3 regions of the Marinobacter panjinensis genome follow, and region 2 is predicted to be linked to each of the others. Evidence: predicted binding sites of a transcription regulator. Region 2 holds the regulator's gene; each other region holds the start of a gene.
What was found. The regulator sigma-54, encoded in region 2, starts transcription at its own class of promoters, with help from an activator protein. The targets are predictions, from matches to a motif close to ANTGGCATNNANNTTGCTNT.
Positions count from the first base shown of each region.

Region 1: FDP08_RS11760 (PEP-CTERM sorting domain-containing protein) is a predicted target of sigma-54. The motif match lies at 1,517-1,536, and genes of this name have one in related genera.
Region 3: FDP08_RS05375 (flagellar hook-length control protein FliK) is a predicted target of sigma-54. The motif match lies at 1,649-1,668, and genes of this name have one in related genera.

Region 1 is NZ_SZYH01000001.1:2,561,912-2,566,121, forward strand. It holds gene FDP08_RS11750 (PEP-utilizing enzyme) at 1-134, opposite strand, end outside; gene FDP08_RS11755 (2-keto-4-pentenoate hydratase) at 549-1,370, shown strand; gene FDP08_RS11760 (PEP-CTERM sorting domain-containing protein) at 1,573-2,151, shown strand; gene FDP08_RS11765 (MHYT domain-containing protein) at 2,191-3,480, opposite strand; gene FDP08_RS11770 (DUF2897 family protein) at 3,688-3,864, opposite strand; gene FDP08_RS11775 (DNA-3-methyladenine glycosylase I) at 3,949-4,210, shown strand, end outside.
Region 2 is NZ_SZYH01000001.1:1,362,116-1,366,325, reverse strand. It holds gene rapZ (RNase adapter RapZ) at 1-65, opposite strand, end outside; gene ptsN (PTS IIA-like nitrogen regulatory protein PtsN) at 94-564, opposite strand; gene hpf (ribosome hibernation promoting factor) at 661-969, opposite strand; gene FDP08_RS06160 (RNA polymerase factor sigma-54) at 999-2,528, opposite strand; gene lptB (LPS export ABC transporter ATP-binding protein) at 2,648-3,373, opposite strand; gene lptA (lipopolysaccharide transport periplasmic protein LptA) at 3,351-3,962, opposite strand; gene lptC (LPS export ABC transporter periplasmic protein LptC) at 3,946-4,210, opposite strand, start outside.
Region 3 is NZ_SZYH01000001.1:1,188,555-1,192,764, forward strand. It holds gene FDP08_RS05370 (flagellar basal body-associated FliL family protein) at 1-172, opposite strand, end outside; gene FDP08_RS05375 (flagellar hook-length control protein FliK) at 328-1,590, opposite strand; gene FDP08_RS05380 (Hpt domain-containing protein) at 1,698-2,042, opposite strand; gene FDP08_RS05385 (fused response regulator/phosphatase) at 2,058-3,803, opposite strand; gene FDP08_RS05390 (STAS domain-containing protein) at 3,836-4,141, opposite strand.

The sequences.
Region 1 (4,210 bases), 1.2 Mb from region 2:
TTGGTGATGCCTTGCGGGTGGATCTCGGCCTGAAAACGAGAGACTGGTCGCGGGAAATGAGCCGCGTCAACGGTCCATGATCCTGGGCCAGGTGCTTCAAATACTGATGCGGCGGATGAAGTTGTTGTGTTCATGGTTTTATGTCCTGGCATGAATTTACGATTGTGACGTGTCCCTGTTAATCAATAGGACAGGCCAGCCTTCGCCCGGCCGGTGCATTTCTGCCCGAGGGAAGTCGATTGATCGCCATTAATACAAAAATAGACCCAGCCTAGGTTTCGAACAAGAAAATGATTGCTTGAGAGGTGGACTTATTCCGGCCCACTAGACACTCCCCGTTATTTCCCTATGTTTGTTCATGGGCTTTACCTTTTGGGGCATGGTGGGCGCGAATATGAAGCCAAAGTCAGCAAGCGCTCGAATTCTTCATAGGTAGCTAAGCTTTTGGCTTGACAAAATCAGAGAGTTATCCGAAAAATTTCGCGCTTGATAAGACTGTTGAACGAGCATGCTGTCCAATACTTGTCAGGTCGCCAGGAGTAATTGCCATGCTCGCTGCTCCGGAACTTCAAGAAATCGCCTTTCAGATACGAGCCGCACAGATCGAAGTGCAACAGATCGAGCCATTTACTTCGCGTATACCCGCATTTGACCTGCCGTCGGCCTACGCTGTGGCTCAACTCAATCATAATGCTCGCTTGTCGGAGGGCGCCGTGCCCGTAGGCCGAAAAATCGGCTTTACGAACCCCGACATGTGGGCCATCTATGGTGTCCAAGAGCCGATCTGGGCCTACGTATACGATCAGACGGTCACCCGCTTGCCGATGACCGGTGGCACTTGCAGTGTCGGCAGGTTTACCGAGCCGATGATTGAGCCTGAGATTGTCTTCCACTTTCGCTCGGCGCCACCTGTCGGCGCTGACCTCTCCGCGCTACTTGCGTCCATTGACTGGGTCGCTCACGCCTTCGAGATAGTACAGTCCCACTACCCGGGCTGGAAATTTCAGGCTGCAGACACCGTCGCCGATTGTTCATTGCACGGCACGCTGCTGCTGGGCAAACCAGTGCCCATCGACCAACTCGCTTCCGATCCAGTTGCCGCTCTCGAATCGTTCTCCGTCGAGCTTTCATGCAACGGGGAAGTTCGGGAGGTCGGTAATGGCGCCAACGTGCTGGGTAGCCCGCTGATGGCTTTGGTGCACTTAATTCAGGTGCTTTCAAAGCAGCCGGAATGTTTGCCACTGCAAGCCAATGAGATCGTAACGACTGGCACCATCACAACGGCTCAGGCCGTTCGGTCCGGCGAGTCATGGCAAACGAAGGTACAAGGTATCGCGCTGCCGAACCTTGCTGTGGACTTTCTTCCGTGAAGACGCCGCGACGCTGGACTAAACGCTCCTGGCCTATTGTCAGCTTATTTGACGGCTGTAACGACCTTTAAGGGTACGTGGTGTCAGATACGCTTACACGTTATAAGAGGTGCGCCATCAGCCTGTTGATTGTAAAGCCAGTTTTATATGGCTCGAACATTGCTTCGATGACCCTGGCAATCTCATTTGCAAGGAGCTGACTATGAAAAACTTATGGTTGATGTTTGTCATGGCATTCTTGGTGCTGCCCGGCTGGGCGAGCGCAACATTGATTGGTGATCAAGTGCTCATCGAGCAAAACAGGACGACCCTTGGAACGTTTCGGGACGACTTGGTAACCGTGGGCGCTGGCGTCGAGTTGAGCTGCCCCGGCGCCTTCGAGTTGTGCGAAGCCAATATCCCGGGTGACTCACAGGGCTCGATTGATATTGGGGCTTCGTCAATACTGTTTAACCTCGGCAGTATCATTGCTGCAGCGTTCGAAAGTGATATCTTTAACGGATACATTTTCTCGGATCTCGACTGGACCGATGGGCCCGGAGCCATTACCGGCGTCAGTCTTGTCACCGACGTGGACGGGCTGATTGCATCGCGGATCAGCTTTGGCAGCGACTTTGTGGCCGTGAATTTCGAGTCGCTGTTGCTGGATGAAGACGATACCTTCTTCGAACTCACTCTGACCCACTCCGTTTCCGTTCCCGAACCCGGTACCCTGGGGCTGTTGGTAGCCGGTTTGCTAGGCTTCCTCGCGAAAAGTCTGTCCAGAAGGCACCGTTCCTGATCATTAGGAGGCTGGAAAAGCCGACCGGTTGGACGAACCCTACGCTCCACCGGCCTCCGTCAGAAAGGCGGCCCCGAGAGGCGCCCGTGAGTCAGTCTCGCCTGCAAGATCAGGCTTCCCGAGCGTTGCCAATTCTGACGTTTTCATTGCCTTTCTCATCAACATCCGGCTATTACGACCCGAATCCGGAAAACAACTCTGGCCGGCTCTCCAGTTCAGCATCACGCTGGTTGCTTCAGTTCGCGCAGGAAGGTTGCGAAGACGCTCGTACATAGCTTCATGCTGGCGATGGGCAGCGTTATCAACAACCACTACAAACGCACTGGGTGAATAACGGGCAAGATAGCTGCCTTCATCAATGACCTTGATGACCTCATTGGCGGCCGCTGTCATGGCCCCTTCAGCCTGCTCGCCTGGGATATCCCGGTAATTGGCGACCTCCAGATAAATCACAGCAAAAGCATTTTCATCAGGCTCACTTCTCGCCAGCTCCATAACCATGTGGTTGGCCAGGCTGGCGCGGTTTGGTAGCCCAGTGGTCGCATCATAAAGCGCCTTGCGCTCAATACGTTCAGATTGTTCCTGAGCCAGAAACGCTGCGTTGCGACGATGTTTGACGTCGGTGCCGGACACAACCAGAGCCACAAAGATAAGTGCTCCGCTAACCAGCGCAAGAGGGGTGCCCAACCAATCACCTGACAACAGGTTGTCTGCGGCAGGCAGGGCATTCTCGGGATATATCATCGCTGCCATGCCGGTGTAGTGCATACCACAGATGGCCACGCCCATGATCAGTGCTGCCCCAAACTGAAAGGCAATCCCTTTGAATCCCTGAACCGACTGCAGGCTACGGCAAATCAGCAATGCGACTGCAGAAGCACCAAGCGCGATTATCAGGGAAGCCGCGAACAGCAAAGGGTCGTAGGTCATGCCGGGATTCATCTGCATCGCTGCCATACCGACATAGTGCATGGTAGCAATGCCGCCCCCCATAAAGAGGCTGCCGATGATGATGTGTACCGCTCCCGCCCGCTTGTTACCAATGATGTACAAGGCGAGGCCCGAGGTGCCCACGGCGGCTAACCAGGAAGCAACGGTAATGGCAAGGTCGTAACTCATTTCCATTGGCATCACGTAGGCCTGCATGCCGACGAAATGCATTACCCATACGCCGCTTCCCATCGACAAAGCGCCGAGCAGCAGCCAGACTCGCGCTTTTATCCGCTCGAGTGACGCAAGCTGAGCACCAAAATATAACGCGCTGTAAGAGGCAAGAACTGCCACGACATAAGACGCGGCCACCAAGGTGAAATCGTATTGTTCAGTCATTTTGACACCCGTTTTCGTGAATACCACTTATGCACGGGATGTTTTCGTAAGGAGTGAAACATCCCGAAATGTGCAATCGATCACAAATACGGGGAGCTGGAGACTATTGACTCATAATAACTGTAGCGTTTTGTAACATATGCAGGAAGGCTTTAGATTTTCAGCGGGGGAGATGCGCACTCGCAGAAAGCCTGGAGGCCTGGTGGTTCACCACTGCTCTCTGTCTTCTGCGCTTTCTTCGGCTTCAATTTCCGCCTTGCGCTCCTGGATCTTTTTCATCTTTTCCTTCGATATCGGCATTTTGCCGCTATCACGCAGCATGAACAGTCCGCCAAGCACCAGGGCAATGGCACCCAGAAGAAAGACCCAGCCTATCGTTGGCATTAGCATGACTCCCTGACCGGATTGGTTTCCTTTATAGTGGACCACACACCTTCAAACCTACAACCAGATTTCGGATATTACTCCATGTCCTTTGCCAGAATTTACAGCCAGGCAGCCGCCCGCAAGGGAGGAGACGCCGAATTGCGGGCACTGCTACCCCGGGTCGCCGGGCCTGACGAGCTGGAAGCCCGGGGCGACGACCGCTACCTGTCGGAGGTTACCCGCTGTGTGTTCAAGGCCGGATTCGTGTGGCGGGTCATCGAGAACAAATGGCCGGGTTTCGAGGCTGCGTTCAAGGGCTTCGTACCGCTCTACTGGCAGCAGGTACCTCCAGAAGTGCTGGAGG
Region 2 (4,210 bases):
TCCAGCACGTGCAGGGCGGTACTTTTACCGGAGCCTGACCGGCCGCTGACGATGATCAGTTTCATAACCCATTCACCTCGAATCCGGAGCGGCTCAGTTTCCTTCGGCCGTCATCCGGCGATAGAGAGAGTCCGCATCGGTACATTGGCGGAGTTGATCGCAGAATGCCCGTACATTGAACTTTTCGGCCAGCTGGCTCAGCAGTTCAAGGTGTTCACTGGTCGCTTCCTTGGGAACAATCAGGGCAAACACCAGGTCTACCGGCTGGTTGTCGATGGCATCGAAGGCCACGCCTTCTTCCAGGGTCAGCAATACCCCCACAACGTGATCGAGCCCTTCCAGGCGACAGTGGGGAATGGCGATACCCTGGCCAATACCCGTGCTCCCCAGTCGCTCCCGGGCAACGAGGTTGTTGAATATCGCGGTATCACTGAGCGACGGATCATGTTGCTGGATCTGCTCCGCAATGGTTTCCATAACCCGCTTCTTGCTGGAGGCGGGCATCCTGCAAAGGGCCAGCTCCGGCGCGAGTATGTTCTCGATAGTCAGGGATGTGTCGGTCATGAATCGACTGCAGTTCCGTAAAAAAAGGCTGCGGCAGCTTTTGTAACGAAGCCGGCGCCGCAGCTCGATTAACTGTTATGCACCAAACAGGTCGCCCTAGCGGGCTCCGTTTCCGTGCATCCGGTCAACGTTCTTTTCCTTGTGCTTAAGGATCTGCCTGTCCAGCTTGTCCACCAGAGCATCAATGGCGGCATACATATCGCTGTTTTCGGCCTTTGCGTGAATCTCACCACCTATCACGTGTAGCGTAGCTTCCGCCATCTGGCGCACTTTTTCCACCTCAAGGGTGACCTGGCAGTTGCTGATGTGGTCAAAGTGACGCTCAAGCTTGTCAAACTTGCCTGTTACATAATCTTTCAGTGCGGGAGTCAATTCTACGTGATGGCCTGAAATATTGAGTTGCATAGGCTTCTCCTGTTATCGGATGTTTACTACTACACCAGTCGCTTTCTTTCGTTGGACGGAGGAATGTGCATTGCCTCACGGTACTTGGCCACGGTTCGTCTCGCTACCTTGATACCCTGTTCTCCTAGCATGGCTGCAATTTTACTGTCGCTCAATGGCTTTTTCGGGGTTTCCGTTGCAATCAGTTTCTTGATCATCGCCCGGATTGCCGTAGAGGAACATTCTCCGCCCTCGTCAGTGCTGACATGGCTGGAGAAAAAATACTTGAGTTCAAATATGCCACGCGGCGTGTGCATGTATTTCTGGGTGGTCACCCTGGAAATGGTCGACTCATGCATTTCCACCGCCTGGGCAATGTCCGACAGGATCAGTGGCTTCATGTATTCCTCGCCATGATCCAGGAATCCTTGCTGGTGCTCGACAATTCGCGTGGCTACCTTGAGCAGAGTCTCGTTACGGCTTTGCAGGCTCTTGATAAACCATTTCGCTTCCTGCAGCTGGTCTCGCAGGTAAGTGTTGTCGGCACTGCTGTCCGCACGCTTTATAAGTGAAGCATAGCTGGCATTGACACGAATGCGCGGTGCAATTTCCGGATTCAGCTCTACCCGCCAGCGTTCGTTGTGCTTGCGCACGATCACGTCCGGGATGACGTAGTCTGGTTCGGCCTGGTCGAGGGTATCGCCCGGGCGCGGATTCAGCCCGGTAATGAGGGCCAGAACGTCCCGCAACTGATCTTCCTTCAGGCGGCTGCGGCGCAGCAGTTGTGCGTAATCACGATTGCCCAGCAGGTTAATGTAGTGGGTGATCACCAGCCGTGCCTGGGCGAGCCACGGGGTATCCGGTGGCAGCTGGTTCAACTGGATCAGCAGACATTCCTGAAGATTCCGGGCGAAGACACCAGGCGGATCGAAATGCTGCAACCGGTGAAGTACGGCTTCCACCTCATCCATTTCAAGCGGGTCTTCATCAGACTCGTCCATCATCCCCGAATGGATTTCTTCCAGCGGAGAGGTAAGGTATCCGTGATTATCAACCGCATCCATCAGCGCGTGGGCGATGGCCTGGTCCCGTTCGCTCAGGGGCGTCAGGTTCAGTTGCCACTCCAGGTGATCGTGCAGGGTTTCCGTAGGCGAGTTGCGAGTTTCAAAATCGTTGTCGTTTTCATCGTCGTTACGGGCCGATGACGCGGGTGCCGACTGGTAGATGTCGTCCCAGGCTGTGTCGACCGGAAGGTCATCGGGGATGGTGTCGGGACTGTCGGTCTCTGACGACCAGTCAGGCCCGTTTTCGGATTCATCCCAGTCTGAAGACGATTCGGAGGCGGTGTTTGACTCTTCTGTCGATGAGGCTTCGGCGGCGGTGTCGTTCTCGTTTTCCGTGGATTCCGGATTCTGGTTATCGTCGTCTTCCGAGGTTTCCAGCATGGGGTTGGATTCCAGCGCCTGCTGGATTTCCTGCTGGAGGTCGAGGGTGGAGAGCTGCAGTAGCCTGATAGCCTGTTGCAGCTGGGGCGTCATGGTCAGGCTTTGACCCAGCTTTAACTGTAATGAGGCTTTCATAACCATAGTTCAGGATCCGTCACTCGGTCGCTCTCGGCCTTTCCGGGGAGTTGGGGTTGCATAAAAACTCTTTGTATGCTGGCAACTTGCCGTGCCAAGCAAGTTCTTTGCCGAGTGTACTACAGGCGAAATTCATTGCCTAGATACACTTCCTTGACCTGCTGGTTGGCAAGAATGGCTTCCGAGTTGCCGGATGCGATGATATGGCCTCCGCTGACTATATAGGCGTTCTCACAGATGTCGAGTGTTTCCCTCACGTTGTGGTCGGTGATCAGCACGCCAATGCCCTTGTCCCGCAGGTGGCGGATAATGTGCTTGATGTCGCTCACCGAGATCGGGTCTACCCCCGCAAAGGGTTCATCCAGAAGAATAAATGCCGGCTCCATTGCCAGGGCCCGGGCGATTTCCACTCTCCGGCGCTCACCACCCGACAGCGCCATACCGGGGCTGTCGCGGATGTGGGTGATATGAAACTCTTCCAGCAACTCTTCCAGCTTGGCATCCCGTTGGCTGCGGTTAAGTTCGCGGCGGGTCTCCAGAATGGCCATGATGTTGTCACGTACGGTCAGTTTGCGGAACACCGACGCTTCCTGGGGCAGATAGCCGATACCCTTGCGGGCCCTGCCATGCATTGGTAGTGGCGTGATGTCCTGGTTGTCGATGGTGATCCGGCCATTGTCGGCGGGAACCAGCCCTACAATCATGTAAAAGCAGGTGGTCTTGCCGGCGCCGTTGGGGCCCAGGAGGCCGACAATTTCACCGCTGCGGATCTGCAGGGAAACGTCGATGACAACTTTCTTCTGCTTGTAGCTTTTTGCCAGGTTACTGGCTCTGAGAACTGCCATCGGTATCCTGTCTGTCGGGGTTGCTGGGAGAGTTGCTGGTTCTGTTGCGGGGTTGTATGACCATCTCCACACGGCCACTGCCTTCGCCCGCGTCAGCAGCGCCTTCGGCGGTAACAACGCGTTCGGCACTGTCGTAGTGGATAACATCCCCGCGGAACAGGTTACCGTCCTGCTCAATAACCGCCTCACGTTCGAAGGTGACCCGGTTTTCGGCGGCTGACCAGGTGATCGTCAGGGCGCGGGCATCTGTTTCTCCCTGTCCTTCCGTTGCTGGCTGCCGGTAATGAGCTGGCTGGCCGGTTGCTTCAATGCGGCTGACACCGCTCTCGTCCCGGTAAAGTACAACCTTGTCGGCGGTCAGGTTGGTCTGGCCCTGGGTCATTTCCACGTCGCCGGTATAGGTTGCGATACCCTGGCCGTCATCCAGTCGTGCGCTGTCAGCATTGACCCTGATGGGCTGGTCAGACTCCATGTCGAACGCCAGGGCTGTGGGCGCTGCCAGTGCCAGGCAAACAGCAGCCAGTACCAACGATTTCGGTGCGGGCCAACGGGGCCTGCAGCGGAGATCAGATTTACTTGCCAGGCTCATAGCGTCCTTCCACCTGCGAGTCGAGTTCAAGAATGCGGTCATCAATCCAGGCCTTCATTCCAGTAGCTGTGGTCAGGCTGACCGCATCGGTCAGTGCTACCGGCTCGTCCGTGTAAACGGTGCGATCACGGTTATTCATAGTCAGTGCCGTTGTTGTCAGGGTCAGCGGGCGCCCGCCTTCGGCTTCCCGGATGACTTTTACATCCCCAGTCAGGTGAACCAGGTCTTCAGCTTCGAGAAAACGTCCT
Region 3 (4,210 bases), 170 kb from region 2:
CAACCTCTTCGTCATCACCACCGGTGATACCGGGAATACCTCCCCCCAGGAACCACATGGTTCCGACCACAGAGAGCCCTACAGCCAGAGTAACCACCAATACAAGCAGTATAATCAGCTTGAGTTTGCCTTTCTTTGCCGGCGCCGCTTTGGGCGCATTATCTTCAGCCATAACGTGCTTCTGCCAGAAATCCGTCAACCGGAGAGGTTATATGAAGGTATAAGCAAAGGACGGGCCAGAAAGCCACATCCTCCTTATCAGAGCAGCAGTTTAGCCTTGCTGTGGAGGATGGGCAAAAGAAGAATTACCGGGGAAGGGCAATCCGATCAGGCGAAGATATCAACTTCGCCCTTCCAGGTCAGATCCAGGGATTCCGGTTGCAGGTCCTGATCCTCCGGGCTGCTGTCTGCCAGGGCACCACTGGCGTTTCCGCCCTGTTCACCAGGGCCCTCTTCCCCGGCCTGTTGCTGCGGAGAGTCCGAAACATCGAATTGTTCGAGGGAAAGGCCCTGCTCGCTCAGCATATCCCTGAGGCGATGGCTGTGGAGTTCCAGCTGATCCCGTACGGCGGGATTGGCCGAATGAATGGTTATATTTGCCTGTTCCTGCTGAACCTGGACCCGCACTTCCATCGGGCCCATATCCGGTGGTGTCAGGTGTATTTCGGCAACTGACATATTGCGTGCAGTCAGCCACGTCAGCTTGCCAACCAGCTTGTCACCCCACTCCGCGTGATTGACCGGTACATCGATAGACGTAGTGTATCCCCGCAACGCGGCTGCCTCGGCGGGCAGCTTTGCACTGTTGGGATTGGCCACCTGCTGGCTGGCCAGCTCGGCAGCTGCCTGAAAGCGTATCGCTCCCTGAACTGACGGCGTCTCCTGGGTACGGGCGGTGTCGGCTGCCACGCCCGACATGAATGCCTCGGTCAGGGCCAGTCCGGCCCCTGCCCCGACACCCTGCCCATTGCCCTGGCCAGGTTTGCTGCCGGCGGCGCCAGGCAGGCCTGTCATGAATCCGGCAATCGCCGGCACCCCCGGCATTACGCCATTACCGCCAGCCTGGCCGCCACTTTTGCCGGTGGCGGCGAACGGCAGACTACTGCCATCAGTCCCCTCGGCCGGCATCAGCAAAGCCTGAAGACCGGCAAACGTCAGAGGCACGGCCTCTTCTGGCAGGTTCTGGTCAGTCATCTGTTGCGGAATAACGTTATCGGCACCAAAGGCGGTATCGGCCATTGCCGAAGGGTCAGCTGATTCACCAGTCTCGGCGGCGGCCTGGTTGTCTGTATTTCCGGTTTCCGCTGCCGCGGCGGCGTCCTTGCGGGCGTCCGGGCGTGTGTCGCGGCTTTTCTCCTGGCGCGCCTGTTCATTTCGGGCTTCATTATGGGCGTCATTCCGGGCGGTTTCGTCAGTGCGCGCCTGGTCCCGTTTTTCGGCCTGCTTTTTGTCGAGCCGCTGCTGTTCGGTACGGGAAACAGCATCAAAATCGCTGTCACCGTTTTTTTCGCGGCCGCCCGACGCCGGCTTTACGCTATTATCGGACTGCGGCCCCTGCGGGGATGTCTGGGGAAGAACCATTTGGGACATGGCAACCTCTTGCCGCTTTTTGCTGATCGGAGTGCATCTATATGCGTTATCCGGTTATTCAGCAAAAGTGGTGCCATTCTGGAAAAAAGCAGTGACCTTTCGTCGAGTTACTCCAGAAACCGTCGGAGATTTGCTTTTACCTGCCCGAATTCGCTCTCGATGGCATCGACCATGGCAACAGCCTCCACCAGGCGATTATTGCGCCCGGCCTTTTCAGCTTCGGAACACAGCTCACCCAACCTCGGTGCACCAATATTGACGCAACTGCCCTTGAAGCTGTGCGCGGATTTGGAAAAGCTGTCCGCGTCCTCCTGCTCCAGGGCCGAACGCAAATGAGCAATGCGATCAGAGGAATCCTTGATGTAGGTGTTGATCAGGATATCGAACTCATCCTCCATTACATCCTGCAACTCGGCCAGTGCCTCTTGATCAAGGTGCGGCTTTTCCGTCATGACCAACCCCCCTGTTTATGTATTGGTGCCGCCCTCCCGGGCAGCAACCTCGGAAAAATGCCAATCATATATAATCTCCGTCCGGGTGCCATTTTCCCGGAAGCTGAGGGAGTGCCCCAGCTTCCGCAACAGCATCAGCCCCCGCCCGGAATAGCCACTGTTATTGCCGGCCGCGGCGTCGCTGCGGTAATCGAATCCGCTACCACTGTCTTCACAAACTATGGTCAGTTGCCCGCCCCGGCCCGTCATGGTATGGGTCAGAGAAAACCGGATAAAGTGGCCTGATACCGACCGCAAGCGCCGTTCCCGCTCGGCATAGTAGCGGCCGAAACCGTCCGGCGTTGCCTTCCAGTCTGAAGACAGACCCAAAACACCGTGCTCCAGGGCATTGGTGTAAAGCTCTGATAACAACGTGTAGATTTCTCCACTCTTGCGCCGCAATCCCGGCACTTCCATACAGATATGGAGCAACAACGGTAACGGACTGAACTGCCCCAGCGACCGGTCCTGGATTTCATAGACACAATGCCATTCCGCAGGGCCCTCAAGTGCCGATTGGGATAAACCGTCCGATACTCCCTCAAGCTCGGCTTCCTCCACCATTTCAAGCGACAATAGCGTTACATCATCCTGTTCTGGCCGCTTGCCGGTGAATGCGTGTATTCCTGCCATCACTGCGTCGAACGGTGAACCGGCATTGCCGGCGTCATCCAGCGAACGCTTCAGGCGGTCCTCGCCGTACATGTCGCCGTGACGATTCTCGGCTTCCATCACGCCATCGGTCATCATCAGCAGGGTATCTCCCGGCTCCGTGCGAAATATCTCCATGCCTGCATCAAAGCGCGCGGCACCAAGCACGCCCAACGGCAGATGCCGGGAGGCAATGCTCTCCAGAATCCCGTCCCTCTTTACAAGAACGCCATCCGGCAACCCCCCGTTCCATATCTGCAACTGATTCAGGTGAAAGTCTGCCTGAATCATTGCTGCGCAACAGAACATGCCAGTGGGCAATATCCGGCCAAGCTTCTGGTTAATTTCCCGCAGCACATCACTACCGCTGAAGCCCTTGCTGGTCATGCCGTAGAAAATCTCGGCCACCGGCATGGCACCGATGGCTGCCGGCAGGCCATGGCCGGTGAAGTCGCCAACCAGTATCTGCATCCCCCCTGCTGGACGCGGACAGGCGAAAAGAATATCGCCGTTGAAAATCGACATGGGAGAGGCGTGATAACGGATATTTGTCGCGTTCAGGCAGCCAGTGTGGGCTATGTTGTCGAACACCCGCTTGGCAACGTCCTGTTCCTCGAGAAGCTGACGATTGCGGTCGCGGATCAGGTCGCGGTGTTCGCTAAGAGTGCGGTGCATCAGCCGCATGCGGTTGAAGGCATTGATCTTGGCTTCAATGATTGTGCGGTTATAGGGCTTCGGGAGGAAATCGTCGCCGCCGGCTTCCAGGCAGCGGGCCAGCGCGTCGGCATCAGACAGCGAGGTCAAAAAGATAAGTGGCACCAGGCGCTCGCCCGCCAGCGCCTTGATATGACGAGCAGCTTCCATTCCGTCCATAACCGGCATCAGCGCATCCAGCAACACAATGTCCGCGCCGGAGTGACGAAATATTTCGACGGCGTCTTCGCCGTTTCTTGCGTCTTCAACCTCATGGCCAAGACGACGTAGAAGGGTTTTGAGAATCAGGCGGTCACTGTCGCTGTCGTCAGCGATCAAAATCCTCAGCGGCCGGTTCTCTGAGAGTGAATCATCCACAACGAACCTCCGCGACCCCGCGATGTCATGACTCAGCGAATCGCAAACAACTGTTCAAAATTGGATATGGACAGTATACGGCGAACGTCATTGTTGCAGTTTTCGATGCGAATTTTCGCGCTGTCGCCGCCGGCGTAGTCTCTCAGTAACAGCAGCATTCCCAGAGCCGAGCTGTCGAGATAGGTGGTGTCGGAGAGATCCACCACAAAGGCCGTCACATTTTCGTCACCATGCTCATAGGCATCACGAAAGGCCTGATGGGTACTGAAATCGAAGCGCCCTTCAATTTTTATGGTCAGGGTTCGACCGTCCTCACTGCGATGCGTCTGAATCGGCATTCCGGTGCCTCCATGAAGTACGAGCCGGGTAACAGGGAAAAGTGTGAGCCTCGGGGGGCATCCTCAGGT